DNA from 4 places in the Parendozoicomonas sp. 2304DJ65-17 genome. Region 4 is predicted to be linked to each of the others. Evidence: predicted binding sites of a transcription regulator. Region 4 holds the regulator's gene; each other region holds the start of a gene.
The links. The regulator FNR, encoded in region 4, switches genes on or off when oxygen is low (the NO sensors DNR and NnrR bind a similar motif). The targets are predictions, from matches to a motif close to TTGATNTANATCAA.
Positions count from the first base shown of each region.

Region 1: ccoN (cytochrome-c oxidase, cbb3-type subunit I) is a predicted target of FNR. The motif match lies at 4,751-4,764, and genes of this name have one in related genera.
Region 2: ACY2RR_RS04735 (glycerol dehydrogenase) is a predicted target of FNR. The motif match lies at 3,737-3,750, and genes of this name have one in related genera.
Region 3: ACY2RR_RS06405 (YfcC family protein) is a predicted target of FNR. The motif match lies at 4,491-4,504, and genes of this name have one in related genera.

Region 1 is NZ_JBYVJV010000008.1:7,881-15,508, forward strand. Features, by position in the region: gene ccoG (cytochrome c oxidase accessory protein CcoG) at 1-1,396, opposite strand, end outside; gene ccoP (cytochrome-c oxidase, cbb3-type subunit III) at 1,523-2,434, opposite strand; gene ACY2RR_RS18050 (cbb3-type cytochrome oxidase subunit 3) at 2,427-2,618, opposite strand; gene ccoO (cytochrome-c oxidase, cbb3-type subunit II) at 2,634-3,245, opposite strand; gene ccoN (cytochrome-c oxidase, cbb3-type subunit I) at 3,260-4,681, opposite strand; gene ACY2RR_RS18065 (acetate uptake transporter) at 4,994-5,557, opposite strand; gene ACY2RR_RS18070 (TorD/DmsD family molecular chaperone) at 5,696-6,355, opposite strand; gene ACY2RR_RS18075 (DMSO/selenate family reductase complex A subunit) at 6,657-7,628, shown strand, end outside.
Region 2 is NZ_JBYVJV010000001.1:1,033,479-1,041,106, forward strand. Features, by position in the region: gene ACY2RR_RS04710 (hypothetical protein) at 1-656, shown strand, start outside; gene ACY2RR_RS04715 (secondary thiamine-phosphate synthase enzyme YjbQ) at 723-1,148, shown strand; gene ACY2RR_RS04720 (hypothetical protein) at 1,360-1,605, shown strand; gene selD (selenide, water dikinase SelD) at 1,671-2,711, opposite strand; gene ACY2RR_RS04730 (methyltransferase domain-containing protein) at 2,772-3,638, opposite strand; gene ACY2RR_RS04735 (glycerol dehydrogenase) at 3,820-4,914, shown strand; gene ACY2RR_RS04740 (sterol desaturase family protein) at 5,078-5,983, shown strand; gene ACY2RR_RS04745 (hypothetical protein) at 5,980-6,348, shown strand; gene ACY2RR_RS04750 (Mpo1-like protein) at 6,361-6,681, shown strand; gene ACY2RR_RS04755 (dihydrodipicolinate synthase family protein) at 6,922-7,628, shown strand, end outside.
Region 3 is NZ_JBYVJV010000002.1:299,818-307,445, forward strand. Features, by position in the region: gene ACY2RR_RS06380 (alanine/glycine:cation symporter family protein) at 1-398, opposite strand, end outside; gene ACY2RR_RS06385 (alanine/glycine:cation symporter family protein) at 631-2,097, opposite strand; gene ACY2RR_RS06390 (DUF4062 domain-containing protein) at 2,208-3,191, shown strand; gene ACY2RR_RS06395 (FKBP-type peptidyl-prolyl cis-trans isomerase) at 3,263-3,772, shown strand; gene ACY2RR_RS06400 (hypothetical protein) at 4,071-4,352, shown strand; gene ACY2RR_RS06405 (YfcC family protein) at 4,620-6,020, shown strand; gene ACY2RR_RS06410 (hypothetical protein) at 6,326-6,547, shown strand; gene ACY2RR_RS06415 (acyl-CoA dehydrogenase family protein) at 6,689-7,628, shown strand, end outside.
Region 4 is NZ_JBYVJV010000018.1:30,775-38,402, forward strand. Features, by position in the region: gene ACY2RR_RS24205 (DAK2 domain-containing protein) at 1-614, opposite strand, end outside; gene ACY2RR_RS24210 (dihydroxyacetone kinase subunit DhaK) at 695-1,696, opposite strand; gene ACY2RR_RS24215 (VOC family protein) at 1,745-2,062, opposite strand; gene ACY2RR_RS24220 (TraR/DksA family transcriptional regulator) at 2,772-3,104, shown strand; gene ACY2RR_RS24225 (hypothetical protein) at 3,144-3,644, opposite strand; gene ACY2RR_RS24230 (adenine phosphoribosyltransferase) at 3,773-4,315, opposite strand; gene fnr (fumarate/nitrate reduction transcriptional regulator Fnr) at 4,325-5,083, opposite strand; gene ACY2RR_RS24240 (hypothetical protein) at 5,580-6,236, shown strand; gene ACY2RR_RS24245 (hypothetical protein) at 6,462-7,115, shown strand; gene ACY2RR_RS24250 (hypothetical protein) at 7,150-7,628, shown strand, end outside.

The sequences.
Region 1 (7,628 bases), on a different contig from region 4:
GGAAGCGGCTCTCAGCTGTCGTGGCTGGGCCATCTGCACTGTCACTGTTCGCATGGAACTCAATAGTGGTATTGGTTCCGGTTAATACTTCAGGCGGAACTGCCAATCGCACAGGAAGGCTTGTTACCGAACCCGGCTCGATAGTTACACGGGTATTGCCGCGGATAATAACATCTTTCAAGCCGGAAACGCTTATGTTCAGCGTCTGGGGTTGCTGGGACTTGTTTACCAGTTTCAGTGTGTAGATATTTTCAATCTGGCCAGCATTGTTGGTGCTGTACAAACTCTGACGATCCCGCAGAGCTTCAAACTCCAGAACTGTGCGCTGGGTAAGAGTGAACAGGAATAAACCGGTGATAATGCAAAGCGCTATGAAGTAACCAATCAGGCGTGGGCGCAGCAGATGGGGCTTGTTGCCTTCCAGCTCACTTTCGCTGCTGTAGCGAATCAGCCCTCTGTCGTAGTTCATTTTGTCCATAATGCCGTTACAGGCATCTACGCAGGCACCGCAGCTTATGCACTCGTATTGCAGACCGTCACGGATATCAATGCCGGTAGGGCAAACATGTACACACAGATTACAGTCAATGCAGTCGCCGATGCCCAGCTCTTTTGGATCAGCATTACGCTTACGTGGGCCACGGCTTTCACCGCGGGTTGCATCGTAATGAACAGTCAGGGTGTCTTTGTCATACATTACACTCTGGAAACGAGCATAGGGGCACATATAAATGCACACCTGCTCACGTAACCAGCCAGCGTTGCCGTAGGTGGCGAGTGTGAAGAAGCCAATCCAGAATACCGCCCATGCGGAGGCTTCTGCGGTAAGCAGGTTACCAATCAGTTCTCGTATTGGAGTGAAATAACCAACGAAAGTGATGCCAACAGCCAGGGATATCAGTAACCAGAGCAGGTGTTTGGCAAATTTACGGGCAAACTTTTCGGCACTCATGGGGGCTTTGTCGAGGCGCATACGCTTGTTGCGGTCACCTTCAGTGACTTTCTCAACCCACATAAATACCCAGGTGAAAACACTTTGCGGGCAGGTGTAACCGCACCATACCCGGCCGGCCAGTACAGTAATAAAGAACAGGCCGAAGGCGCAAATGATCAGCATCCAGGACAGCAGAATAAAGTCCTGAGGCAGAAAGGTTTCGCTAAAGATATGAAACTGGCGAGTGCCGAGATCCCAGAGTACAGCCTGACGGTCGCCCCATGTCAGCCAGACGGTTCCGAAATAGAGAAGAAAAAGAAGTGCGCCACCGTAGTTTCGCAGGTTGCGGTAGAAACCCTCAAAGGCGCGGGTGTAAATCTTTTCCCTTCGCTCATAGAGGTTAATCGTTTCTATTATTTCCGGTTCATTCTGCTGGTTTTCAGGCTTGATCACGGGGGACATTCCTCAACCGTTATTATTCAGGCTCTCGACGCTTTGATTTCGTTATTATTCTGGGGCTGGGGAGAGTTGTTCTTAGACTTAAAAAGATAAGCAGGCAGCTGACTAAGCTGCCTGCTGTTACGCAGTTTACTGTGTTGCTTTGTCTTTATTAGACAGGCTGTAAACATAGGCAGAAACGAGGTGAACCTTCTGAGGGCCAAGAATATCTTTCCAGGCCGGCATCACACCGTTACGACCCTTACGGATGGTGTATTCCACCTGAGTCTGGCTGCTACCAAAGAGCCAAACGTCGTCAGTCAGGTTAGGTGCACCAAACAGCTTGTTACCTTTACCATCGGCTCCGTGACACACCGCACAGGTAGTTGCATACGCAGCTTTACCCGCTGCCAGATCCTGTTCGCTGGCCTTGGTTTTCAGGCCGCTCAGGTCACGTACATACGACGCAACGTTGCGAACACCTTTCTCACCAAGAACTGGGCCCCAGGCAGGCATCTGGCCATTACGGCCATTCAGTACAGTGGCTTCAATTTCAGCAGCCGAACCACCCCATAACCAATCGTGGTCGTTCAGCTGAGGGAAACCAAAGGTACCGCCAGCATCACTGCCATGACACAGGGCGCAGTTGTTCAGGAAGATACGCTTACCCATGGACAACGCCTTAGGGTTGCTCTGCAGCTCTTCAATACTCTTGGCAGCATACTGATCAAACAGTGGCTGGTATTGACGGGCGTGCTTTTCCTGGTCAGCTTTCAGTTCGCCACGAGAGGTCCAACCCAGAATACCATCGAACTTGCCTGGCCAGATACCGGGGTATAGAACCAGATAAACAGCACTGAAAATCATGGTTCCCAGGAATAAGCCAATCCACCACATAGGCATGGGGTTGTCGTATTCGGTAATACCATCAAATTCATGGCCGACAGTTTCTTCCGTGGCCTTTTTGCGCTGCACTTTCCAGGTGGAAAACAGCACAAAACTGATGAATGCCAGGCATCCCAGGGTCAGAACCAGAACCCACGCGCTCCAGAAATCAGACATGTGGAGCCTCCTTCTTATTCTTGTGTATGCTGCCCGTCAGCCCTTCATCCTGAAAGGGCAGGTTGGCAGCTTCTTCAAAATCCTTATGCTTACGGTCGCTGTAAGCCCAGAGTACAACTGCGATAAAGGCCCCCATGCAGAACACTGTTGCCAGGCCTCGCAGGGTATTAATGTCGATATCCATTGCACTATCCCCCGCTTAACGCTTCTGGGTAATCACGGTGCCGAGGTTTTGCAGGTAAGCAACCAGAGCATCCATTTCAGTCTTACCCTGCACAGCCTCGGAAGCACCGGCGATATCTTCGTCGGTATAAGGAACACCCAGAGTTCTCAGGGCTTCCAGCTTCTTCGGTGTAACAGCACTGTCAATCAGGTTTTCATTCAGGTGTGGGTAAGCCGGCATAATGGATGCTGGCACTACGTCACGAGGGTTAACCAGGTGTGCGCGATGCCATTCATCGGAGTAACGCTCACCAACACGGGCCAGGTCAGGACCGGTGCGCTTGGAACCCCACAGGAACGGGTAGTCGTAAACAGACTCACCAGCGACAGAGTAATGACCGTAACGTTCTACCTCAGCCCGCAGTGGGCGAATCATCTGGGAGTGGCAGCCTACGCAACCCTCTTTGATGTATACGTCACGACCTTCCAGTTGGAGTGCGGTGTATGGCTTGAGGCCTTCAACGGGCTCTGTGGTTTCCTTCAGGTTGAACAGAGGAACAATTTCCACGAGGCCGCCGAAGCTGATGGCGAAGATCACGCCAATAACCATCAGGCCAATATTTTTTTCTATAATTTCGTGCTTGAGCATGTCCTTACTCCCCCTTACGCCATAGCCGCAGCGGCTTCAGACTCTTCAGGCTTGGAAGCGCGAATTGTCAGCCAGACGTTGTAAAGCATGACGAACATGCCGATCACAAAGAACCCACCACCGATCAGACGAACAACATAACCGGGCATGCTGGCTTCAACGGATTCAATAAAGCTGTACTGCAGGGTGCCGTCTACGTTAACTGCCTGCCACATCAGGCCCTGGGTAATACCGTTCACCCACAGGGCAACGATATACAGTACGGTGCCAATAGTTGCCAGCCAGAAGTGAGCATTGATCAGGCTTGTACTGTGCATGCCGTCACGACCAAACACTTTTGGAATCAGGTGATACAGGGCACCGATAGATACCATGGCAACCCAGCCAAGAGCACCGGAGTGTACGTGGCCGATAGTCCAGTCAGTGTAGTGAGACAGGGCGTTTACAGTCTTGATCGCCATCATCGGACCTTCAAAGGTCGACATGCCATAGAAAGACAGGGATACCACCAGGAAGCGCAGAATTGGATCAGTACGCAGCTTGTGCCATGCGCCGGAGAGAGTCATCACACCGTTGATCATACCACCCCAGGAAGGAGCCAGCAGGATCAGGGACATCACCATACCCAGGCTCTGTGCCCAGTCAGGCAGAGCGGTGTAGTGCAGGTGGTGAGGGCCCGCCCAGATGTAGATAGCTACCAGTGCCCAGAAGTGCACGATGGACAGGCGGTAGGAATATACCGGACGCTCAGCCTGCTTCGGTACGAAGTAGTACATGATGCCCAGGAAACCGGCGGTCAGGAAGAAGCCTACTGCGTTGTGTCCGTACCACCACTGGATGGTTGCATCCATGGCGCCGGAGTATGCGGAGTAAGACTTGAATAGGGTGACCGGCATCTCCATGTTGTTCACAATGTGCAGAACAGCCACGGTGACGATGAACGCGCCAAAGAACCAGTTAGCTACATAAATGTGCTTGGCCTTGCGCTTCATAATGGTGCCGAAGAAGACAATCGCATACACCACCCATACGATAGTGATCAGGATGTCGATCGGCCATTCCAGTTCAGCGTATTCCTTGGAGGAAGTCATACCCAGAGGCAGGGTAATGGCCGCCAGTACGATAACCAGGTTCCAGCCCCAGAAGGTGAAGGACGCCAGGGCATCGGAAATCAGGCGAGCCTGACAGGTACGCTGTACGACGTAGTAAGAGGTTGCGAACAGAGCTGATCCACCAAACGCAAAAATCACCGCATTGGTATGCAGTGGTCTGAGTCGCCCAAAGGTCAGATAAGGTTCGAAGTTAAGTTCAGGCCAAACCAGCTGCGCAGCGATAAAGAGCCCGACGGTCATGCCGACGATCCCCCATATCACCGTCATTACTGCAAACTGGCGAACCACTTTGTAATTGTAATGTGTGTCCGTTGCGTTGCTCATATCGCGATCCACGATTGCGGTTGTACGTATAAACCGAGATAAGTATGAAAAAGCTCGCTGCACTCAACAATGACATAGATCAATTGCTGGTTATTTAGCAGGCGATTTTAACCTTTTCACACAGTTCTTCAGGCTTATGGTGTAGTGGAGCGTACTACCTTATTGCTTTTTTTAGGGTGGTATGCGGTGGGCGAATGCGGAAAATGCTACGCCACCGGCTCCTTTTGGCGGCGCAATCATAACAGAATCTAGGTGTAAATACGCAAGCTCGGTTGTAATAACCGGATAAAAAATATGGTCTTTGTCTGTCGTTTAACCAATGGGCAGAACTGTGCGTCCATATTGTTCATTTATAACTTCGGCCATTGAGAGGTACATGGCCGATGCACCACAGATTATTCCCTCAAAACCGGCAAAGGTTCCGATGCTGGCGGAACCGGTAAAATCTCTGGCTGCCAGCAGAAAAAACAATAGTGCGAGAGAGGCAAAAACAAATTGCAGAACTCTGGGGCTGCGCAGGGTACCGAAAAACATAAACAGTGTGAAAATACCCCAGAGCCCGAGGTACCAGCCCATAAACGCAGGAGGTGTGGACTGGGCAACAGAAGAATCCAAACCGGGAAACAGCAGTAAAGCCACAAGACTTATCCAGAATAAACCGTAGGATGTGAAGGCCGTGGTGCCAAAGGTATTGCCTTTGCGAAATTCCAGAATGCCAGCAATAACCTGTGCTGCGCCCCCGTAACAAAGACCCATGGCGAGGATCATCCCGGTTATCGGAAAGAACCCGGCATTATGAATATTGAGCAGAACGGTGGTCATACCGAAACCCATTAGTCCGAGTGGCGCTGGGTTAGAAAAGCCGTCTGTTTGCATGGGATTGCTCCAGTTGTGAAATGGTTCATGCGGTGCCAGGCGGAGTAGGTATAGACCAAAGGCCGGGAGTGTAAGATGTGTTGTTGAGTTCTTTTAATAAAAAGGAAAGCCTCCGCAAAAGCAGAGGCTGGATGTTTGTTATCGATAAAGCTTTACGATTTTGTAAGAAGCTCCGGATAATTCTGCAAACTGTTGTAAGGTTCCTTCTGCCAGAAGGCTGATGCCACGATAGAAATCTGTCGTTGCATTCTGTTCCATGTTTTCCAGAAAACGGGGGGGCCAGGTGAGTACGTGCTCTGTTAAGAAACTACTGCAGGCATCTAACCAGGGTTGAACTTGTTCACCTTGTTCATGAGCTTCCAAAGCTTTGTTAGTGAGATGCGCCAGAAAAGCAAACATAAAGCCAATATGATCTTCTGGTTCCCGGGTAGGCGTATCAATAACAATGCCGTACTCGTGGTAAAAAGCTTTAGCCGCCATTGTTGGTGAACCGCAGTTCAGTTGTTCTTCCGTGAGGTAAACCGAAGCCCATGGTGCTGCTTTAAGAATATCCGGCCCCAGAAACAAATCCGCATAATCTTTACTTAATGTCTTGAAGTCTTCCTGGTCTGCTTTTCTTAAGAAGCACAGGCCGTTTTCTACTTTCTTGTTATTGTTGATAAGAGGCCAGCGATCAACAAGTTGTTCACCGATCAAAGTGTTAAGAAAAGCCTGTGTGGGTGGAATGTGGAAACTTTGATAAAAAAACTGGCTGGCGATGTTTAAACCGGCCATCAGTTCTAGCTGTGTGTCATTCATGGCTTTTAAGAAATCAGTGATTTAAATCAAGTGGTTAATTGCTTCGCTAATGTACTCATGTCAATAACGATTATAGAAGCCTTTGTTTCACGTAAATAAAACGTATTTTTCCTTATAAATAAACGGGTTAGCTATTGAAAATAGTGTGTAAAATGCCTGTCAGCAGAAACCCTTCTTAATGTGTGGTTATTGAGAACTGTTCGCGTTTTAAAAAGGGTAGGAATTATTTTTTCTGGTTGATTCCAGCCAGAAATCTCTCTGCAGTTTCGACTCGTTCTGAATGTTTACCTCTGGAACCATTATGAAAAACTGGCTTGATCAGATAGTTCTGCCGCCTATTAAGCGACGGAGCTTTATGAAATGGACGACTGCTATTGGTGGTGCCGCTGCTGTCACCGGTAGTGGATTGCCCCTGAAGTCCATTGCCAAAGAAACTTCTGAAACGCCAGCCAAGACTGAAACCAAATGGTCTGCCTGTATGGTGAACTGTGGTAGCCGTTGTGCGCTGCAGGTTCATACCAAGGATGGCGTGATTACCCACGTTGAATCTGATAACCGTGGTAATGACAGCGAATTTGGCAAGCACCAGATGCGCGCCTGCTTGCGTGGTCGCTCTATCCGTCGCCGTGTTTACAACCCGGATCGTCTGAAGTACCCCATGAAGCGTGTGGGTACCCGTGGTGAAGGCCGCTTTGAACGCATCAGCTGGGATGAAGCCCTGGACTTGATGGCAGACAAGATGAAATACACCATCAACGAATATGGCAACGATGCTATGTTCATGGTGTATTCCACCGGTACCCAGGGTTACAAGACAGACGGCAAGGAATCCTTCAAGCGTCTGTTTAACCAGGTGGGTGGTTTCCTGAATTACTACGGTAACTACAGCTGGGGCCAGATTCAGTTCGCCCTGCCATTCACCTACGGTTCTAACAAACCATCCGCTTACGGCAGCTTCACTTCTGAAATGAAGAATGCCGATCTGGTGGTTGAATTTGGTTACAACCCAGCTGAAACCCGTATGAGTGGTGGTGGTGAAATCTATGAATACACCACAGCTCTGCGTAAGAGTGGTGTACGCACCATCGTTATTGATCCTCGCTACACCGACACCATGCTGGGTAAAGAAGATGAGTGGATTCCCATTCGTCCAGGTACCGATGCCGCGCTGGTTGAAGGTATTGCCCACGTTCTGATTACGGAAGGTCTGGTTGATCAGCCATTCCTGGATAAGTACTGCCAGGGCTACGATGAAAAATCCCTGCCAGAAAGC
Region 2 (7,628 bases), on a different contig from region 4:
CAATCTGGCCTCCGGTTGGAGGAGAACAGCATCCGAACCCTCAAGATCTTATTTATGGCCGTCAATTTGGAGGACAGTCGACAGAGCTAAAACCAGAGCTTTGCTTTCTCGTCAAAGTGCCAGAGGACGTAACAAGCTATAAGAAGATGCAGTATTTGCCATCCTTTGTATTAGTTCCAAAAGCTCTCGACAAGCAGAGCCAGATGGCTCACATGGCGGTTGTACTCAGAAAACGTGAAACAAGGTTCAATCTCACGCTACATTACTCCAAGAATACCCCCCTTCACCATAATGTTAAAAATCTATTTACCTGGTCTGGTTTTCTGAATAAATCAGGGCTTATCGATGCAAAAAGTACCAACCCTCCACACCACTTAGAGGCTTGGCCTGTTGAGCCTGAACCGTCACCAGATATTCCATGGCACGAGAGAGGCTCATACTTCTCAAAAGGCTGGGCTTTTAAATTCTTTCAAGATACTCCGGAGAATGAACTACTCATTGTCGAGCTTAATGATGAAAAATACCTTGTATTCGTGCTTGCCATTAATCTATCTGAAGATAGCTTTAGTACAGTCCCAGACGCCAGATACAAAGAGCAGGAAGATCAACTTTTGTCGGATGAACCGCCAGCAAAACGTTTCAAAGAAGATTCATGAATCTCTAACAATCACCAGCGTGTGGAGTATATTTCCATGTGAACTTGGTATTTGCGGAACTCAGATATGTGGCAGCAAAAACTTATTCGCCTGACTCCCTACCCTCGGGGCTATCACCTGATTACCCATGAAATCATCCATCACCTGCCAGAACTGAAGGATTATGAAATCGGGTTACTGAACCTGTTTATTCAACATACTTCCGCCTCTCTCACAATTAATGAAAATGCCGACCCTTCTGTTCGTGAGGATATGGAGTGCCATATAAATAAACTCGTTCCTGACAATGAACCCCACTACCTCCATCAGGATGAAGGCCCGGATGATATGCCAGCCCACATCAAAAGCAGCCTGATGGGGGCAGGAGTTGTTATTCCAATTCGCAATGGAAAACTGGCTTTAGGCACCTGGCAAGGCATTACCTTAGGGGAGCATAGAATCCACGGCGGACACCGCCAAATCGTCGCAACCATTCAGGGTCAGAAATTCTGACCGAAATTAACTGGATTGTGTGTCAGATCGGGGATTGAAAAAATTCTGTAAGAAATTATTGGCAAGATTGAAGAAAAGGAATTATAAATGGAAATGCGCGACATGAAGTCAGCGCTAACAATAAAAATAATAAAACACGGTGACACACGAAACTTCACGGAATTATCCAGTGGGGCAGGGTGGAGCCACCAGTAACCAAGAGGACTGGACTATGGCACGGAAAAAGCCAGCAAAAAAAGCGAAAGCTAATGAGGGACCAGATTTTTCCTATCTTGGAAGTAAGGATGAATCTCCGGATGAACGCACTGTCGAATCCCGCCGACGGCTAAGAGAAATGATGAGTGCCCAGATTGAAGAATATCTGGCCAAAGGCGGAAAAATTGAGGAAGTCCCCTCAAACGTAATCTCTGACCCGCCCAAGAAACCCGAATCCAACTACGGCAACAGGCCTATCTGATTCTCTCACAGGATAGAACCTGTCCGACAAGGCCCGCGCTTATGCGGGCCTTTTAGTTACCACTATTAAATCACCGCAATCGGTGAATGCTCTCCAGATTCTCCAGCCTTCAGCTCTCCAACACATTCCAGAGTCAAACCGTAACGCTTACCAGCATCCAGTAATTCCTGTTCATATTGAGAAGAAACCGCTACCAGCAAACCTCCACTGGTTTGAGGGTCACACAAAACCTGCTTTTGGCGATCAGTCAACTCCGGCAGCTTGTGCCCATAACTGGCATGGTTACGACCGGTACCGCCGGGTACACAGCCAAGGTGTCGATAATGCTCAACTTCTGGCAGCAGTGGAACTGCGCCCTCTTTAATCACAGCACTGACACCACTACCTTCACAGATTTCCAGAAGGTGCCCCAGAAATCCAAAACCCGTTACATCAGTCATGGCAGATACACCAGGAATCCGGGCAAACTCTGCACCAGGTTTATTCAGTGTGCACATGGCATCACGGGCAATATGAGTATGTTCCGGTGCAATTTTCTTTTGTTTCTCTGCTGTGGTCAGAATACCAATACCCAAAGGTTTGGTTAGGTAGAGTTTATCTCCGGCTTTAGCTGTGTCGTTCTGCTTTAGATTTTCAAGAGCAACCCGCCCGGTCACTGCCAGTCCAAAAATAGGCTCAGGGGCATCAATACTGTGTCCACCGGCAAGAGGGATTCCGGCATCAAGGCAGGCCTGACGACCGCCATCAACAACCTTTCTTGCTACATCTGGCCCAAGAACATTCACTGGCCAGCCAAGAATGGCAATCGCCATCATCGGGGTTCCACCCATGGCATAAATATCACTGATGGCATTTGTGGCTGCGATTCGGCCGAAATCAAATGGATCATCCACAATCGGCATAAAAAAGTCGGTGGTACTGATAACACCTTCGCCGTTGCCCATATCAAAAACAGCGGCATCATCTTTAGATGCATTGCCAACCAGCAGGCCGGGGAAGTCAGGCAATTGAAGGTCACTCTTCAAAATCTGATCAAGAACCTGAGGAGAAATTTTGCAGCCGCAACCGGCACCATGACTGTATTCAGTGAGTTTAATTTCACTCATGGGGTAACCCTTAATTAGGAAGCTCCGTTCAATAGGGAGCGAAGCCGCCAACTCTAACGCTCAGGAAGGTTTTCTGCCAGTTGTTGTGATACGTACAAGCCCCCACCAGCGAGCATCGTTATTTTTAAAGCGCGCCGTAACCTGATCGTATCTTTTTTCATCAAAGCCATGTTTCAGTAGCAGCGGCCTGAGCTGAACCAAAGTCAGCTCTAATAGTTTCCCTTCTTCATGGTTACCACGTGTCAGAGGTGAATAGGCATGGGCATTCACATCAACAAGGCCGTTCTCCTCGAATAGAGACGCATTCCTATAGCCAGAATAAAGAGAAAAATTGTTATGTTCTTCCAGGGAATCCAACAGACTCTGCACATAGGTGTTCAGATCCGAGTCGCTGAAGAAGCTCTGGAATGAAACACCTGAAGGCAAAAGGCCAATATCCTCAATCATTAATACGCCTCCTGGTTTTAAAGCCCCCACCAGCGATTTCAAAACCTGTTCCCGTTCAGGAATGTGCATCAATACGGCTCGGGCAAAAATAAAGTCATATTGATTCGTGGGAAGATCGTCTGTAACCAGATTCTTTTTTAATACCCGAACATTCGGCAGCTTAATTTCTTCAAGAAACTTTGGCTCCATATCCAGGGCATCAACCAGCCCATCAGGCCCAACTTTATCTGCCAGCCAGCGGGTTACTCCTCCAAGCCCAGCTCCAACATCCAGGCAGTGCCAGCCTTTTTCAATACCAATCTGTTTTAACTGGGAAGATGTACCTGGGTCTAACCAGTTTTCTAACAGTGAAAGCCGTTCCTTCGCTTTATCCCACTTGTTATCCAGTGTGTACTGCTCATCAGCAAATACACTGCCTGCGAAAAAAATCAGGGCAAGAGCAACTAGAAAACGTCTCAACAAAATTCCGGAACTCTGCATTTCGAACCTCCTCCAGAAAGCAGCAGTGTAGACACCAATGCTTCAGTCTGGAGAAAAAGGCATAAAGCCCGAGATTTCCTTTTCGGCCGCGCCTGAGTTTGACCTGTAACAATTCCCCCATTTTCTCCTGTGATACAACGATGTCAGCAATACCCTAAAAGACAACAGACAGGTACATGTCATGATTACCACTGCCATTTTCCCAGGTCGTTATGTTCAAGGGGATCGTGCTCTGGAAGTTCTGGGAGAAGAAACAGAGCGTCTAGGTAAGCACGCTTTAGTTTTGCTGGACTCATTCATCAATGAACATTATGGCGACCGTATCGCCAGCATTCTCGCAGAGAAAATCGGCTTTACCTGCACAACGTTTAATGGTGAGTGCTGCAAGGAAGAGATTGAGCGCATTCAAGGATTGATCGAAAACCACACTGCCGATGTCATCATTGGTATTGGTGGCGGCAAGACTCTTGATACCGCAAAAGCGGCTGCTCACTTCACCCATCACCCGGTTATCATCGTTCCCAGCATTGCCTCCACAGACGCTCCTTGCAGTGCTCTGTCTGTTCTTTACACCGAAGCCGGTGAATTTGATTGCTACGTTATTCTTGATCGCAACCCGGATGTGGTTATTGTCGATAGTGATATTGTTGCTAAAGCACCAGCCCGCATGCTGGTTGCCGGTATGGGTGATGCCTTTGCAACCTGGTTTGAAGCAGAGCACTGCCGTCGCAATCAGGGTACTAACATGACTGGCCGCCAAGGCCCCCAGTCTGCTCTCACTCTTGCTGAACTCTGCCATGAAACCCTGCTGGAATATGGCCCAATGGCTTTGGAAGCCTGTCAGCAAAATGTTGTTACTCCTGCTCTTGAGCGCATTATTGAAGCCAACACTCTGCTCAGCGGTATTGGTTTTGAAAGTGGTGGTCTGGCAGCCGCACACGCGATCCACAACGGTTTAACTGTTCTGCCCGGCTGTCATGGTGCCCTGCACGGTGAAAAGGTTGCGCTTGGTATTCAGGCCATGATGTTCCTGAGTGATCAGGACAGCGAGATGGTTGATATGGTTTACAGCTTCTGTGAAGCCGTTGGCCTGCCAACAACCCTGGAAGCTGTCGGCCTGCACGATATTACCGACGAACAGATCATGGCTGTTGCTGAGGCCGCCTGTGCAGAAGGCGAAACCATTCACAACGAACCTTGTGAAATTAATCCACGTACCGTATTTGCGGCTCTGAAAGTGGCTAATGCGGAAGGTCTGCGCCGTCAGGGTCGATAAGCCTTTAAACACTATTCTCTTTAACCAGACAGGTGTTGTTCATACCCATGAGCTACACCTGTTTTTTATGGCCTGTTTTATTTTGAGGGTTGCAAAACTGTGAGTGTGAAATAAAATACTGGGAAACAGTGTTTCCAATAAAATAATAAAGACAGGTTACACCATGCTTGCTCCCCGTATTGTTTTCCCAGCGGTTATGGCTCTTTGCCTCACTGCTGTCTGGCTTTTGCTGCAAAATGGCGTTCACGAAGGTATTGCTGTATTTGTGGTACTTGTTCCCGGTGCGCTGACTATCGCCTTTCTTGAGAGACTGATGCCCTACCGGCAGGACTGGAATAAGTCTGATGGTGATACCAAGACCGACTTAATCCACCTGGTTATTGCTCAGATTTCCATTCCCCGGTTGATGAAACCGGTATGGCTGGCCTCTCTGGCCACAGCAACTGTCTGGGCAGGGCAAACCTTTGGCCCTGATCTCTGGCCTCATCATTGGAACATCGTCGCACAGTTGTTCCTGATTCTGGTGATTGCTGAATTCGGCCGCTATTGGTTTCACCGAGCGGCTCACAACGTCACATTCCTATGGCGCTTCCACGCCGTTCACCACAGCCCTAACCGCCTTTACTGGATGAATGCCGGACGCTTTCATCCCATCGAGAAGGTTTATCTGCTGATTCCTGAAGTTGTTCCCTTCGTTATTCTCGGCACAAATGCCGAAGCACTGGCCATGTATTTTGTCTTTAACGGGATTCATGGACTGTTCCAGCACAGTAATATTCATGTTCGCCTTGGCTGGCTGAACTACATCTTCTCGATGACTGAGTTGCACCGCTGGCACCATTCCAAGTGGATTGAAGACTCCAACAATAACTACGGCAACAACCTGATTATCTGGGACATTATTTTCGGCACCTTTTACTGGCCTAAAGGTAAAGAGGTGGAAAGCATTGGTGTTTTTAACCCGGAATATCCAAAAGGTTACCTTGGCCAGCTGGCCGCTCCATTCCAGGGTGATATTGATAAAACTTCAACCGATGGCATCTGCCACCACCAGGAGAAGCCAGTATGAGTCGTTTATCTAAATTTATGCACGGCTATGCACTGGTGTTTGCCGCTGTACTGGCTGTTGGAGAAACACTGGTCATTCTTAAAACAAATAAATACTGGCCATTATCACTGGATGATTATCTTGCCGTGCTTGCTCTCGCCGGTCTGGCACTGGCCAGTAGAAAATCACCACGTCTACTGGCGCTGATTCCTGCCGTATGGGCTTTCGTAGCCGGTAACCTTTATGCCATGCTGTTCACTCGGCTGGATCCGGTTCATGGTTCTGGTGAAAGAATTGGCCTTCTGGTTGTTGCCCTGAGCGCAGCTGTAGCAGGTATTATTGGCGCCGTTCGCGTTTGGCACAGCAATAACACTAACAATAATTAAAAGAGGCTGTTTATGAGCGAAAATACCGCAGAGAAAACGTTTAACTCATTTGCTGAGTTTTATCCTTATTATCTGGAAGAACACAGCGACCCTGTTTGCCGCGCCCTGCACTATGTTGGCAGCCTGCTGGTTCTGTCGCTGTTGGGTTATGCCATTGTCACGAGCCAGTACCAGCTACTCTGGTTTCTGCCTGTTGTCGGTTATGGCTTTGCCTGGGTTGGGCATTTTATTTTTGAGAAAAACAAACCCGCCACATTCAAATATCCGTTCTACAGCTTTATCAGTGACTGGGTAATGCTGAAAGATTTCTTTATGGGTCGCTTCCGCAAGTAACTTCTTCACCCCAGAGAATGCGCCTTGGCATTCTCTGGTAATTTTCTCTTCCCAACCTTCTCTTATTTTTTATTTTGATTTTTATCATAGATTTCTACTGTACGGTGCTGTTATAAAACGCCCCCTCGACTCTGGCACGAAGTTATAGGGATAAGTGCCAGTACTTATTTTCTCTAACAATAGAAGACCTATGTCGTACAAAGACAGCAAACTGTGTCTGGTACGCAAGGGTTAAACTTCATGAATGCATTAAAAGCACACGAGATTCGCGGCACCTGGGCGCCTCTGTTTCTGCAAATAAAAGAACACAGTGTTATCGACTTTGGCTTTATTGACGAAGAAATAGCGATAATCCAAAGGTCTGGTGTCAGCGGCGTTTATGCTGGTACAAACTCCAGTGAGTTCTTCAATCTTACTTTTACCGAATACTGCCGCTTGATTGAGCGCTTCGCCTCGTCCTGCCACAGACACGGCATTGCATATCAGTTGGGAGCCTGCCATGCACACCCTTATGAAAGCCTCGAAAGAGTGGCTGTAGCTGCTGACCACGCACCAGCGGCCATTCACTTAATTCTTCCGGACTGGGTTGAAGCCAACCGTCGGGGCGTTCTTCGATTCATGAAGGGGTGCGCCAAGAACTCACGGGATCGTGGCCTGATTCTCTGTAATCCACCAAATGCAAAAATCCAGCTAACACCAGAGGATTATCTTTGGTTAGCTAATGAAGTGCCTGAACTCGTTGGTATCAGCGCATCCGGTGGAGATGACAGCTGGTATGAAACCATGCAACCAGTTATGGAACAAATTACTGTTATGGTTCCCGGGCAATCCCTGGCAACAGGTTTGTCCAAAGGTGCCCATGGTTCCTGCTCAAGCATTGCCGGTATGAACCCCTGCGCCGCGCAGTCATGGAATGAGCTGACTCTCAGAGATCAGGATGCAGGCCT
Region 3 (7,628 bases), on a different contig from region 4:
TAATACGCAGGGCCACCACGATAAGTTCCATCGTGGTTACTGGATTTGTAAATCTGCGCCAGAGTGTTTTCAACAAAACTGGTAGACATACCCAGCAGGGCGATCAGCCACATCCAGAACACTGCGCCAGGCCCACCGGTATAAATTGCAACAGCAACACCGGCCAGGTTGCCTGTACCCACACGAGCCGCAAGACTGGTACAAAACGCCTGAAAAGAGGATATGTGGTGATCTTCACTGGTTGCCCGACTGCCCAGCATGGTCTTGACAGAAAAACCAAAACGACGGAATTGGACAAAACGGCTGGCGAGGGTGAAATAAAGGCCAGCACCGATTAGCAGGTAGATGAGGATATTTCCCCAGATCACGCCATTGATGGCGGAAATAACTTCACTCATGCAGTTACTCTTTGTAGTTTGGGGGATTGGTAAATGAGAGTCACGGCGATAGTACTGGCAGGATGAAATATGAATATTAGTGAATCGCCGTGACAAGGATTATAGAAATCCGTAACAGTATTGCCACTTATACTGCTTTGTTGGTGGTATGGCCGAGGTGTGAGTTGGCGATTTCCTCTAGTTGGTTTGTGTTGTCTATTACTCTGAAAATCACATAAAAATTGGTGTTTTTCTACAAAAATTGCCTCTGTTTGGAGGGATCTTCTGCCTTCTTTTCATGCCACACGTTTTTATCCATTGTACTGTCAAGCTTTGGAAAGTTTTTCCGGTCAAAGACTGGATTTTTTCCGGACCGGTACTGGTGTTCAAAATCTTCCAGAAGCAGGAATGCCTGCTTGGAAAGGATAAGAATGGCGGTGAGATTAACCAAAGTCATAAAGCCCATGGTGACATCGGCTAAAGCCCATACCAGAGGAAGGCTTCCTACTGCTCCCCAGAACACCATAACCAAAACCAGAAGACGATAAATGGAAACCCACTGATCCCGGTTGTGAATAAAACGCAAACTGGACTCACCATAGTAGGTATTGGCGACAATGGACGTAAATCCAAACAAAAGCGTTGTCAGTGCAATAAACGGCTTACCGAAGCTTCCCATGGTGGCATGAACCGCTGACTGGGTAAGAACGATGCCGGTTTCACCTTCCTGACCATAAGGCACGCCGGAGAGAAGGATAATGGCTGCTGTGGATGAACAGATTATGATGGTGTCAAAGAACACACTGAACATGGACACCAGACCCTGAGTTACCGGATGATCTGGATAAGGTGTTGCTATGGCATGAAGATTTGGCCCGCTACCCATTCCCGCTTCGTTGGAAAACAGTCCCCGGCGAATACCATGAGCAATAGCTTGTGAAACCAGATAACCTGTTCCGCCGGCCACAGCATGATCAAGACCAAAAGCACTGCGAAATATCAGGTTGAGAATGGCTGGTAGCTGATCAATTTCCATCACTGTGACCGTTAAGGCAATGGAAATATAAGCTAGAGCCATAAAGGGCACAAACTTCTCAGCGAAAGAAGCAATACCCTGTATGCCTCTGTAAATAATCAAGGCAGAGAAAACAACCAGAATAATAGCGATTGCTTCCTGAGGAATATGGAATGCATCCTCCATAGCTGCGGCTACAGAGTTGGCCTGCACAGCATTAAACGAGAAGCCAAAGGCGCTGATCAGGCTTAGCGAGAAAAGGATACCCAGCCAGCGCTGCCCCAAAGCTTTTTCTATGTAGTAGGCAGGCCCACCCCGAAATGAACCATCCGGATTTTTGGTTTTGTAAATCTGGGCCATGGTGTTTTCGACAAATGCCGTTGCCATTCCCAGAAGCGCCATTACCCACATCCAGAAAATAGCGCCGGGTCCACCAAGGCTGATAGCAATAGCAACACCGGCAAGGTTACTGGTTCCTACATGGGAGGCCAGGCTGGTGCACAGAGCCTGAAATGTAGATATTCCTTTGCTTTGGTCCTGTTTTGTTGCTCGGGAGTGAAGCAGAAGCCGGGTAGCCAGAGGCAACAGGCGAAACTGGATAAACCGGCTGCGTAAAGTAAACCAGATACTGGCCCCCAGTAGGAAATACACCAGTCCGTAATCCCACATTGCTGCATTAACAGTTGAAATCGCATCAGCATTCATCAGGTTTTTCCTGCGTTAAGCCGGCCTTTTTTATGTTCTAACCGGTTCTCTTTTAGAGAAATTCGTTATAATCCATTTCACAATTATAAGCCTGCCTACAGGATTTGATGGTGACAGACAGGTTATATCGCGTTTATATCAGTGTGGCTCCTGCTCCAGGTGAGCCCCGAGTCGAGACTTTGTTACCCGCTTTGCTGAAGCTGGGGATTGTCCCTGTCTGGCCTGAACGTCGTTTGGGATGGGATGAGCGCAAGAGTCTTATCGACGGCTGTGACTATCTGATGATGCTCAGTGGCCACACTTATATTGCCCGTCCTCCTTCGGGTGTCAGCTGGCAACACCGAGAGCTGAACCATGCCGTTATACGCCGTGTTCCGGTGTTTTCCGGGTTGTTGGCAGAAGAAAAGCTGGATACCTCTGTTCAGGATGAGGTTTTGGCCCGGCTTCAATCTTTCCGTTCTCAATTTGAGGGCCGTGCTTCGATGGTCTGGTCTGAACGAAAAGATATCCCATCATTGCTGAAATCTACCTGGCCTTCCTTTATTAATAGTCACCCTGCTCCTGGCTGGGTTCGGGCAGGTTCTGTCCCTGCAGTTCCTGTTTTTGAAGAAAAAGCACCGGAAACACCAGTGCCAACTGTTCAACCAGAGGTGAAACAGGAAGACGAAATTGCTGTTGATATGGATCTGGATGGCTGGCTCTATACTCAGGAGTTATTCTCGTTCCGTTGCCACATCTATATTGGTGGTAACTGTCAGGTTGTGGAGCAGAATTTGCCTCTCACATGGGCTGATGTGTGCGAAGCTTTCCTGTCACAGATTTCACCCAAAGCCAGTGAAGATCGCATTATGCGGGAGCTGTCAGAATTTCTTGAAGAGCACTTCTCCAAGAGCACACTGGCAAACTATACTCAGGCTCATGCTGCGGCTGATTTTGCTTTCACCGAAACATCTATGCGCAAAATTCGCCTGAAACTCAGGCGCTCAGGCTTGATTCGCAAAGATACACATGCTTCAACCAGGCATTCACAGGTATGGGTAATCACCCCGGCAGGCAAGCGACTGTCTTCTCTGAGCGAGAATCTGGCGGACTGATTATTTTCCATGCTTATCACTGCGTAGGCTGTTATTCTGGTGGCTCACTCTATTTTTGGAAATTCCCTTTCATGACTGTCGTTGCTGATCCAAGCGCACTTGAAAAGAAAGTTGTGGATAACAAAGTTGTCCTGATTCACTACACCCTGAAAGATGAAGAAGGGGAAGTTGTTGATAGCTCCGAAGGTCATGAGCCACTGGCTTATATTCATGGTCTTGGAAGCATTGTTGCTGGTCTGGAAGAAGTTCTGGCCGGTAAGAGTGTTGGCGACAAGCTGTCCGTCTTTGTTGAAGCTGCCGAAGGCTACGGTGAGTTTGATGAGAGCTTGGTACAGCCAGTTCCCCGTGAACAGTTCGGTGACCACGAAGTCACCGTTGGTCAGCAGTTCCATGCGGATACTGCCGTTGGACCGCGCATTGTCACTGTAATGGCTATTGAAGGTAATGATGTCATTATCAATGCCAACCATGAGCTGGCTGGTATGGATCTGCACTTTGATGTTGAAGTTGTTGATGTGCGGGATGCGACAAAAGATGAACTTGAGCATGGCCATGTTCACGGACCGAGCTGCAATCACTGATTGTGCTCAAAGAGACTTATAAAAAGCCGGCCATCATGCGCCGGCTTTTTTTATTAAAAAATGCTTATAAGAGATAAATAATCTGATTTTTTGTAATAGTCAGGTAAAGGTTATCATTTAGTGGTTTTCCAAATCTGGAAAGGGCGGTTAAGATGTAGGTGTTTTCCGCAGTTTTTTGTGCGGATTAAAGTCGAGTATGCAATGCTGTGGCTCGGTGTTTGGGAAGGGATTCACAATGAGGTTGTTATGCTGAGTGCGGCAGGCTGAAAGCATCTTCTACTGAGAGAAGGAGATAATAATGAAACCTGTTGACCTTCAAACGATGATATCTCTGGCTCAGTCTCCCCATGCTCCGGCAATGATTTGTCAGGCAGGATATGTTTTTGTGAATACAGAAGCACTTGCCAGGCATCCAGATCTTGTTGAACAGCTGCACCAGCGTGTGCAGAAAAAACTTCTTCAGAAGCTAGCTCCCTGCTCAGACAAGAGTGTTGAAGTCTATTCAATGACTAATCCACCTGAACCACCTTCCAGAGAAAGAAAACGCCAACTGGCTAGCATGTTTCAACTGAACAGATAAATTTTTATCTTTTTAGTTTGTAATGATTTGGTTGTGGTTTTGTAGTGATTTAAATCGCAAACTGTAAGTAATAACACTAATTCAATTGGTGTATTTTCTTAGGTCTCGCTGATTTTATGATCATAATGGTCATAAATTATGATCTGCGTCATTAATGGCCCATTCGAAATCCTTATGATTGCCCACGCCTGATATTAGCGACCGGAAGAGGGTGCCTGTTAATAGCCCTTCCAGCGCTATCCCCCTATCTACTGGACAGAGTAAATTATGGGCAAGTTTAAATTCCCCTCAGCTTATACGGTCTTAATCGCGATAATTATTTTTGTCGCCTCTCTCACTTTTATCGTTCCTGCTGGTCAATATGACCGTGTGATGAATGAAGCTCTTGGTAAGGAAGTTCCTGTTGCCGGAACGTATCAGGTAGTTGAATCAACTCCACAGGGATTTCTTGATGTTGTAATGGCTCCCATTGCTGGTTTCTACGACCCATCCAGCTATGAAGCCGGCGCAATTGATGTAGCACTGTTCGTACTGATTATTGGTGGCTTTCTGGGTGTAGTTACCAAGACTGGCGCGATTGATGCTGGTATTGCTCAGGTAACAAAAGCCCTGGAAGGCCGTGAAAAGTGGATGATCCCCATCCTGATGGCTCTGTTTGCTGCCGGTGGTACCTCTTACGGTATGGCGGAAGAAACATTGCCGTTTTATATGTTGCTTATTCCAGTCGTTATAGCCGCAGGCTACGATGCACTGACCGCTGTTGCCATCGTAATGCTGGGCGCAGGTATCGGTGTTCTGGGTTCTACTGTTAACCCATTCGCGACAGTTATTGCTTCTGACGCAGCCAGCATCTCCTTCACGGATGGCATGAATCTGCGTCTGGCGATTCTTGGTCTGGGATTCGCTATTACCTGTGCATACGTTATGCGTTATGCGGAGAAAGTGCGCAAGAACCCTAAAGATTCTCTGGTTGCTGACCAGAAAGAATCCAACGAAGAGTTCTTCCTGAAGAACGGTTCTGAAGTTTTGGAATTCACTGCTTCCCGTAAGCTGATCCTGGTTCTGTTCGCAGTAACCTTCGGCATCATGATCTGGGGCGTATCTTCCGGTGGCTGGTGGATGGCAGAAATGTCTGCACTGTTCCTGGTTGCTTCTATCGTTATCGGTCTGCTGGGTCGCCTGTCTGAAGAAGAACTGACTGGCACTTTCGTAGATGGCGCCCGTGACCTGCTGGGTGTAGCTTTCGTTATCGCGATTGCCCGTGGCATCGTGGTAATCATGAACGCTGGTAACATCACCGACACTATTCTGTTCTGGTGTGAAAATGCTGTAACCGGTCTGTCCGAGATGGTATTCATCAACGTGATGTACTGGATCCAGGTCGTTCTGTCCTTCTTCATTCCTTCCACTTCTGGTCTGGCTGTTCTGTCCATGCCTGTTATGGCTCCTCTGGCAGACTTCGCTAACGTTAGCCGTGACCTGGTTGTTACTGCTTACCAGTCTGCATCTGGTGTCGTAAACCTGATCACTCCTACTTCCGGTGTGGTAATGGGTGGTCTGGCAATTGGCCGCGTTTCCTACGCCAAGTGGGTGAAGTTTGTAATGCCTCTGGTGGGTATTCTGACTGTATTCGTTATGGTTATGCTGAGTGTGGCTACCATGATCTGATAGTCTTTTGTGCGGGAAAAGTTAATCTCGCATCATAAGATTAGAAAACGGCTTCCGAGCAATCGGAAGCCGTTTTTTATGTAGATAAACGACGAAAATGTTCTTGTTTGTTTGACTTTTTACACGTTCAAAATACTGTACAAAAAACAAACAGTTTTTCCCGCCTCAGTTTTCCCAATACCTCTTTGCACAAGTTAAGAAGAAAACCACAGGGTTATCCACAGGTGTTGTGGAGAACTTTTCCTGTATGATTTTCAGAGAACGAACAGGCTTCAAACGGATGTCTGCAATCAGAGGAAAGATAGATGAGTGAAACAAACCGACAACGCTTTGGTGGGATGGCGGGCTACGATATTTTTCGGGTAGAAAAACTCAATAAAGATGGAGCAGTGTCGTCTGTTGGCTTTGAAGTGCTTACGCCGGAAGGGGAGTTTCTGGATCGCTTTCGCTCAGTGGACCAAGCTATGCGTTTGGTGAAGTCTTTAGCTGGTGTTCCGCTCGAACAGGATGACTTTGAAGAATATTAATTTTTGAAGACTGTGGATTAATACGCCAGCCTATGTGGCGGGAAAGGTCACAGACAGTCACGCCTTCTCTCTGGCACAGTGAGCTCCGTTCACTACTTTAAATAAGATCAATTTTAATAAAAGAGTAAAGGGGAGCAGGTAATGATTCCAAGAACAGTATACGAATCCGAGCATGAGATGTTCCGGGAAAGTGTTCGTCGCTTTCTTGAGGACGAAGCAGCTCCCCATCATGAAGCCTGGGAAAAAGAAGGCCAGATCGCCAGAGACCTTTGGAACAAGGCTGGTGAGCTTGGCTTCCTGTGCCCGACTGTGTCTGAACAATATGGCGGCGTAGGTGTAGATTTCCGTTATAACGCCATTGTTGATGAAGAAGTTGCACGCCTTGGCCTGAGTGGTATTGGTTTTGGTCTTCACTCCGATATCGTAGCGCCTTACATCGAGCACTATGGTTCTGAAGAGCTCAAGCAAAAGTACCTGCCAAAAATGGTTACCGGTGAAATGGTAACGGCTATTGCCATGACCGAACCAGGCGCTGGTTCCGACCTGCAGGGCGTTCGCACAACAGCTGTCGTAGATGGCGATGATTATATTCTTAATGGCTCTAAAACCTTTATCACCAATGGCCAGCAGGCTGATCTGGTTATTGTTGTTGCAAAAACAGATCCTAGCGCAGGCGCTAAAGGCACCAGCCTGATTCTGGTTGAAGCGGGTTCTCCCGGATTTAGCAAAGGCCGTAACCTGAACAAGATTGGTATGAAGGCTCAGGATACTTCCGAACTGTTCTTCGAAGACGTGCGTGTTCCCAGAAGCAATCTGCTGGGTAACGAAGGCATGGGCTTTATCTATCTGATGCAGGAACTGCCGCAAGAGCGTTTGTCTGTAGCTCTGAACGCTGTTGCCAATATGGAAGCTGCCCTGGAATGGACTAAAGAATATGTTCAGGAGCGTCAGGCGTTTGGTAAGGCTATCTCCAAGTTCCAGAATACCCGCTTCAAGCTGGCAGAGATGGATACGGAAATCAGCATTGCCCGTACCTTTATCGATCGCTGTCTGGAACTTCATGTTCAGGGCAAGTTGGATG
Region 4 (7,628 bases):
CCAGTAAACAGCATGGACATGCTGGTGGCTCCTGGGTCTGTGTGGCCAATGGCGCGTTCACCGATATTTTTTGCCCGGCCGCGGGTTGGTAGCATGTCTTTTGTTTGTTCCGCACCGCAGGTAGCGGCTTCGGCGGCAGCTGTGAATGCTTCTGCCGGATTTGCCCCTTTCTCTGCAAGAATTTCAAAGCTGTCAATAGCGGGAATCAGGGCATCGACCATGGTCTTTTCGCCAACCTTGGCTCCACTGTTGCTGAGTAGCTTTGTTGTTCCGGCACGTAAGGCGAGAGCAAGTTCCTGAACAGCAGGCTGTCCGCCCTCCAGTCCTTCACTCATGCCCATAAAGAATGCACCGATCAGCATGCCGGCAGAACCGCCATCCTGGCTCATAATGTTCCAGCCAGCAGCATCCGCCAGCTGTTTCCTGCCTTTCCCGGCTTCTTTTTCTATGGATGATTGCAGTGCTTTCATAGCACGGCGCATAGTCGTGTCGTGGTCTCCGTCACCGGTTTTTGTATCCAGCTGGTTCAGTATGTCGGTATGAGTCAGCACATGCCGGGAGGCTGCCATCAACATATCGATAAATTGCTGGTTGGTGAGTTGTTCTTGGGTCATGGCATTCCTCCGGCAAAGAGATCTCGCGGGCAGAGAGGAACTCTGCCCGGTTGAGTGGAATGTGTTTGTAAGTTTGAGAGTTAACGGGTTACCCAGTAAGGGGTATCTGCCGGAGCTTTCCAGAGCTCTTTGAGTTGAGCATCAACCTTGGCGATACACATCTGGAATCCTGCCATTTCCTGAACAGTGAGATATTCATCAACGCAGTTGCAGCCAACAGTGATTCCACGTTCGTGCAGGGCGATATGACAGGCACGGTTTACAATCAGCAGTTCCATTAAAGTGGTGGCACCGGCACCATTGAGCATCAACATCAGTTCATAGCCAGAATCAGCCTGAATAGCCTTGCACAGGTTATCGATCATGATTTCAGCGGTTTCGTTGGCAGACAGCATCTTGCAGCGGCCGCCACCGCCTTCACCATGCTGGCCCATACCAATTTCCATTTCGTCATCAGCCAGCTCGGCGATTTCAAGACCGGACTGTGGATGGGTGGCTGTTTTCACAGCCGCTGCCAGAGTAGCCATATTCTTGTGAATGCGATCAGCGACTTCATACACTTCGTCAAGGCTCAGGCCTGCTTCTGCCGCGGCGCCGGCAATTTTATACACAGGTACGCAACCGACCAGGCCTCTACGATCTTTGATGTCAGCATCCAGGCCAGCACTTATGTCTTCATGGGTCAGCAGCATTTTTACATTCAGGCCTTCGCGCCTGGCCATTTCCAGGGCCATGTTGGCAGCCATAACGTCGCCTTCACGGTTTAGCACCACAAGCAAAACACCGGCTTCACAATTTGCCATCTTCAGGGCTTCGAAAAGCTTGGGAGCTCCGGGGGCGGCAAAAATGTCGCCGACCACAGAGAAGTCGAGCATGCCTTCACCGACAAAGCCGCTCAGTGCTGGTTCATGACCAGAACCACCAAGAGTAACGATGCGTACTTTATTTTCAGGTTTTGGAAGTGTGCGACAAACAATCTTTTCAGAAACAACCTTTACCTTTTCTGGAAATGCCAGAGCCAGACCTTCCAGTAATTCAGGTGTCAGGTTTTCAGGATCATTAATCAGCTTTTTCATGGACATGATTCATGCTCTCCAAATGAGTGGCAAATAAACGAAAAGCTCTGACAATCAGTGAATGACTTGCATTAATTCAACGGGAGCGCCGTCTTCGATAATGAAAGCAATGCGCAGGTGATCATTTGCCATCCATGGTTCCAGTAGCACATTGGCACCTTCCAGTTCTTTATCCAGGTCATCAACCTCGAAGGCAACGTGGGCAGTTTTTTGCAGCACCTCTGGCAAAACGCAGGTTTTATCACAGCGCAGCCATTCCACTTTGCTTGGTGATTTTGAGTAGTCAGTAATATGGAAGCCGCCATCGAGATTGTGTTCTTCTTTCCCGTGAATCTCGTCTGTTGGAATTCCGATATGACTAAATGTTCTCATCTTTCATTCCCTCTGCCGGTTTATTTGAACTGATTAATTGTTCTCTTCACTGGCAAAGATACGATTAACGGAGAGGTGTTTTTTGATGTGAATCAGGTTCCATTTTTTTTCGAAATTGTGGGAAGGTTGAGGGCTTGGCGGGTAAGGGATTTCTGGTGGTCAACTGCAACAATGTGCAATAAAAGAGTTCATCCAAGTGCAACAGTTTTTCCGGGAAGAAGGGGATAAATTTGAGCAAGTGCAACACGAAAGAGGTTTGGTGCCAGTTAAGTGCAACACTAGGCATAGATCGATAAAAAAGTACTCAATTTGGTAAAACAGGAATATCCCCGAAATGGATTCATTGGCCACGCGTACTATATGGGATCCGCGGCAGCCATTTTGATGCCTATTCCGGCAATCCTTGCCTGACTGGCCATACTTTTCTGACTTGTGATATGTGCCCCTTGGTATTCCTGCTAAAACGTCGCATTATAGTGATAGGCCGTTTCTGTTGCTGGAAGGCGCGGAAGGTTTGCTAAACTCGGTCAGCCTGTTGTTGATATATGTCACCAGCCGCGCTGATCGTAAACCCTAGAATGCAAAATATAAGAAGTCATAAATCATGTAAGGGGATGCCTGCTCCAGATGTAAGAATAAGGGCATTTCTGTAGTGATAAGTCAGCCAGTCTTAGTTCCATAAGTCAGGAAAGTGCAGAGGGAATCAACCATGAAAGGGGAATATGACCAATTTCGTGAAGTGTTGCTGAGTCGTCAGGCAGAGTTGCAAGCGCGTTTGGATAACATAAAAAAAGATGTTACCCGAAAAGCCAATGCTGACTGGTCTGAGCAGGCTCAGGAACGGGAAAACGATGAGGTAATAGACGCTCTTGGTAATGAGGCCGTCAATGAACTTCATCTTATCCAGAAAGCTCTTGAGCGTATTGACGAGGAAGAGTACACCCTCTGTGTTGACTGTGGTGGGGAAATTCCTTTGGCACGCCTTAAAGTCATGCCTTACACCAACCTGTGTGTGAAATGTGCGGAAGCACGTGGGCAATAACCGCTGAAGCAGCTTGTCATATACCAGAATCTGACTTTCTTAGCTCTGGCTCGTTTCCTTGCCTCGGATCAGGGTGTTGTAGTGGTCGACAAAGTCATCGACAGTACCCTGTGGTTTACTGTGAAAGTTGTTGTGCCAGCAGCGCCCCAACCGTTTGGGGTTATCTTTGAAGTTGGCAGGCAGCGGTTTACCACGGCGAAGATAGATCATTAGTGCAACCGCGGTCGCGTAAGAAAGGTTTGTGGCTAATTCGGCGTGAGGATGCTGAAGAAACTCATGCTGGCTGGCCAGACCTCTCACCTTGCTTGCCAGTTCCGGCTGAGTAGAAAGAAAGTTATCCCAAACATTTCGGTGCATGCGGGGTGTGATCTGGTAGATACCCAGTGCTCGCTGGTTATCCATTTTGAGATGTTCCCCAAGCCCTGACTCCTGGGCTGCCGTCCCCAAAAGTAAATCCTCAGCAGCGGGGCTCCACAGGCCTAAATGTTTTAACGTGGGGCGAATAACCAGTGTGCGCAGTTCCTTGGCACAGATACCCATATCTTTTATCTCTTCCGATGAGAACCGTTGTTGTACCTAAAGGTATAACAGAACTTTCAGAAAGAGACATCGGCAAAATTGAAAGGAAAGTAAACCAGCCCGGTTATTCCAGACTGGTTCGGAGGGGATCAGTAGCTGGTGAGTGCGAAGGAAGCAATGCCTTCTTCTTTCAGCTTGGATGAGCCACCAAGAGCTGGCAGGTCGATAATGGCTGCTGCTTCTACGACTTCTGCTTCCAGGCGATTAACCAGTTTGGTCGCTGCCAGAAGGGTGCCGCCAGTAGCAATAAGATCATCAATCAGAACGATCTTGTCGCCAGCGGAAAGAGAGTCGGTATGAACCTCAAGGGCTGCTTTACCATATTCCAGTGTATATTCCTCGCATATTGTTTCTGCGGGGAGTTTGCCGGGCTTTCTGAAGATAACCAGAGGTAGGTGCAGGGTTGCAGCCAGTGGTGCTCCCAACAAGAATCCCCGGGCATCCAAGGCGCCAATATGGGTGATGCCCTTGTTCCGGTAACGTTCGGCAAACGTTTCGTGAACCATGCCCATGCCTTCGGGAGACTTGAGCAGGGTGGTAATGTCACGGAACATAACACCGGGTTCCGGCCAGTCAGGCACGGCCCGGATCAGGCCGCGCAGACGATCTTCGCTAAATGCAGATTGGTTCATATCACTAACTTACTGAATGTTTACAACCTCAGGACTGTCAGTCAGTTTACCACCTGCGAGGCTACACAGCTCCATTGCGTTGGTAATCTCAATCTCTTTACCGTTGGCATGGATGAGTTCCGCCTTCTGGAAGCGAGTGAAAACACGACTTACAGTTTCTACCGCCAGACCAAGATAGTTGCCCATTTCGTTACGGGACATGGACAGGCGGAAAGACTGTGAGGAGAAACCCCGGCGCCGGAAACGACTGGCCAGGTTGATGAGGAATGTCGCAATACGCTCGTCAGCATTTTTCTTCGACAACAGCAGTTTCATCTGCTGGTCTTCACGAATCTTCTTGCTCATGATCCGCATAAGCTGGCGGCGCAGAGCAGGATGACTGTCGGAGAGCTTTTCGAGCTTATCAAAGGGAATTTCGCAAACCATGGTGGTTTCAATAGCCTGGGCAGACACCGGATAGGTATCTGTATCCAGCCCACTGAGGCCGACCAGTTCACTGGGCAGGTAGAACCCAGTTATCTGCTCTTCACCTTCATTGGTGGATGTGTATGTTTTCAGCGCACCGGAGCGCACTGCGAAAACACTGTGAAATGCATCACCTTCCAGGAACAGATGTTCGCCTTTTTTCAATGGTCTGCCGCGCTTGATGATCTCATCGAGATCATCAATATCTTCTATTTTAAGCGCCAGTGGCAGACACAAAGGACTCAGGCTACAGTCCCTGCAGGCTACTTGGCTGGCATGCCGTACGTTCAGTTTTGGCGCCATATTGAGCCCCTAAGAACCAGATTGGCTGATGTAGAGAGTGAGCCTATTGTATGGGAATACGGGGCTAACTTTAACCCTGTGGCAGATACCTATAATGGTTTTTTTTCTGTTGTTTTTGTTCAAATGATGGTCTCTTGTCATCTTTTTGGTGTCTTTTAGGGTTGCCATTACAAAAAAAATTAAAACCCATCGGAAAAAAAATCGGTCACACATTGCTGTTTATCAATAGAGAACCCGTTTTTCTGCCGAGTTGCCATTCCGTTGCTCCTGATCAATCCCGTTAGTGAATCTGACAGAACCGCCTCCATTCACGAACCTCCTCGTTAGTCTCCGGTCAATAGTGACAAGCATGAACTCACCGGCTTGCCGGGCTTTTTGGGCATGCATGGGAGGCTGGAAGGCCTCATAACGTCTGATCCGGTATGTGCCCGGCGGGCCATTTGTGCTCAAACACAATTATGGGATCAGGTAACACTAGAAAACTATGGAGGTTTTTATGCCAAGTCCATTAATCATTGGCGGTGTTGTTGCAGCAGGAGTAGGTGCACTAACAACTCTGGGTTATTACACTAGGCCCCCTGCGCAGAACTCTGGTCGAACTGTAGAAGTTAGCAACCCTCAGCAGGATGCTGAGATGGGTGGCGGTGATGACACTGCTTCAACTGCTGTTGGTCAGCGTAAAGTCGCAAACGCATTCTATTCTGCTGGTCGTGGAGCTAAAGAAGTATGCTCTATGTTCCTATATGGAATAAGATCCTTTAGTTACCATTACCTGCCATGGATCATTTCCGGGGCTGTCTTCGGTGGAACTGGAGAAGCAGTTTCCAAGAGCGCTTACAATTTTGCAAAAAGCGCTGGTTGCTCTGAGGCGACGACCAAGGCATTGAGTGCTGGTGGTAGCTACAAGGCTGCGGTTAAGGGTGGCTGGTCGGTTGGTCTAGTCCCCATGGGTGTTGATTTCTTGCGTTGGGGTGTAAGAACCGCTACACGTGGTCGCCTGTGTAACTCTGAAACCAATGATCATGAACAGCGGATTACTGAAAACAAGCTTCTGATTGAAGCGGCTAACCGTAAGCTTGAAGATCATGACGAGTACGATGCGCGTATCACCGAGCTGGAAGATGCTTCTAAGCCCCTTCCCCGCAGGACTTAAACAATAAGATAGAATTGTTTAATGCCGTAAATTAAACCCGTTTCGGCGGGTTTAATTCCTCTCCCCTCTGTCAGCTCATCTTGCAGTGTTGTTAGGCATACTAACCATCACGGAACCTCCTACTGTTTTCTCCGGTCGAAAAGGGTAATTCGAGGCTTTCTGCTGGCTATTTCAAGGTCAGAGGTGGCTTATTTAATGGTTCAGGTTTAACAAGGAGTGTTGGACATGAAGGGAGTAAATAGACAGGGAGGAACCCCTCCGCAACAGTCAAACAAAGCGTCCTTTGAGGATGATGCCGATCTTCAGCAAATGCAGGATGTCCGTGATCAGTCGGATCAACTGCTGATCGGCCCGTACCAGCAGGCCAGAGTGATTCCGACCAAGAGGCAGAGCCAGATGTCCATAGTCACATCTCTGGGTAAGGCCTGTTTATCTCTTGTTGGGTATGCCGCTGTTGGTGCGATTTTCGCATTTACTGCTCCCTGTCTCTATACACTGCCATTGATTAAGAACTGGCTGCCTCTGGGTACATTGAGTAACTCTGCAGGCCGGTTCCGGGATTTGGGTGGTTTGCCTTTCTATAAGAAGCTAACCGGATGTGTACTGGTGAACTGTTTTCTGCTGGTTCAGGGAGCAAAGTGGGTTAATAGCAAAACATCCACCAGGGTGTTTGGCCCCAGTGAGCTGGATCTCAGTATTTCCTGGAAGGAAAAGATGGTTGCCCAGCTGGAAGAACAACTGAAACAGATTGAAGCGTTGGAGCAGAGAGCGTTGGTTGGCGCGCGCATTACTGGCGATATGACGAACAAAATGATTGATAACTGCAGTCGGAATAGATCACAGAGTAGGGTGACGACTGAAAGAGTACTGGCTAATTAACGTTTTAAATTGATCTTATCAAGGAGGATAGATTATGGCGGCAGCAAATATGAGGAGTTATCGAGGAGCTAGAAATACAGACAGTTCCGGCTCTCAAGATGATGTGCAGGTGCATCATAAATCCGGGAAAATGGATCGCATGGATGTGGAGGCTGTTCCAGGAAAGCCAACCCTTCGTCAGCAAATAGAAAATGTACCGAAGCTTGTAAAGCCTAATCTAGGCCAGAGAGTTGCAGCTCAAATCTTGCATGGTGTTGTTTTTCTTGGTGCGGCTGCTGGTTTGTACTACGGTGGTGGCTTTCTCTTTGACTGCTATATGGAGCTCTACAGGGATGATTCCTATACTCCGGATCCTTTTCTCTCAGCCTGGGGGAAAAGCGGGATGTGTGCTCTGGTTGGTGCGGCCGTTGTGCTCTACGGCGCTTTCGACAAGTTGAAAAAGGGAGCCAATTATCTGGTAAATAGTATTTGTGGAACGGATGAGAAGGCTGCTAAGCGTGCGCACGATCAAAA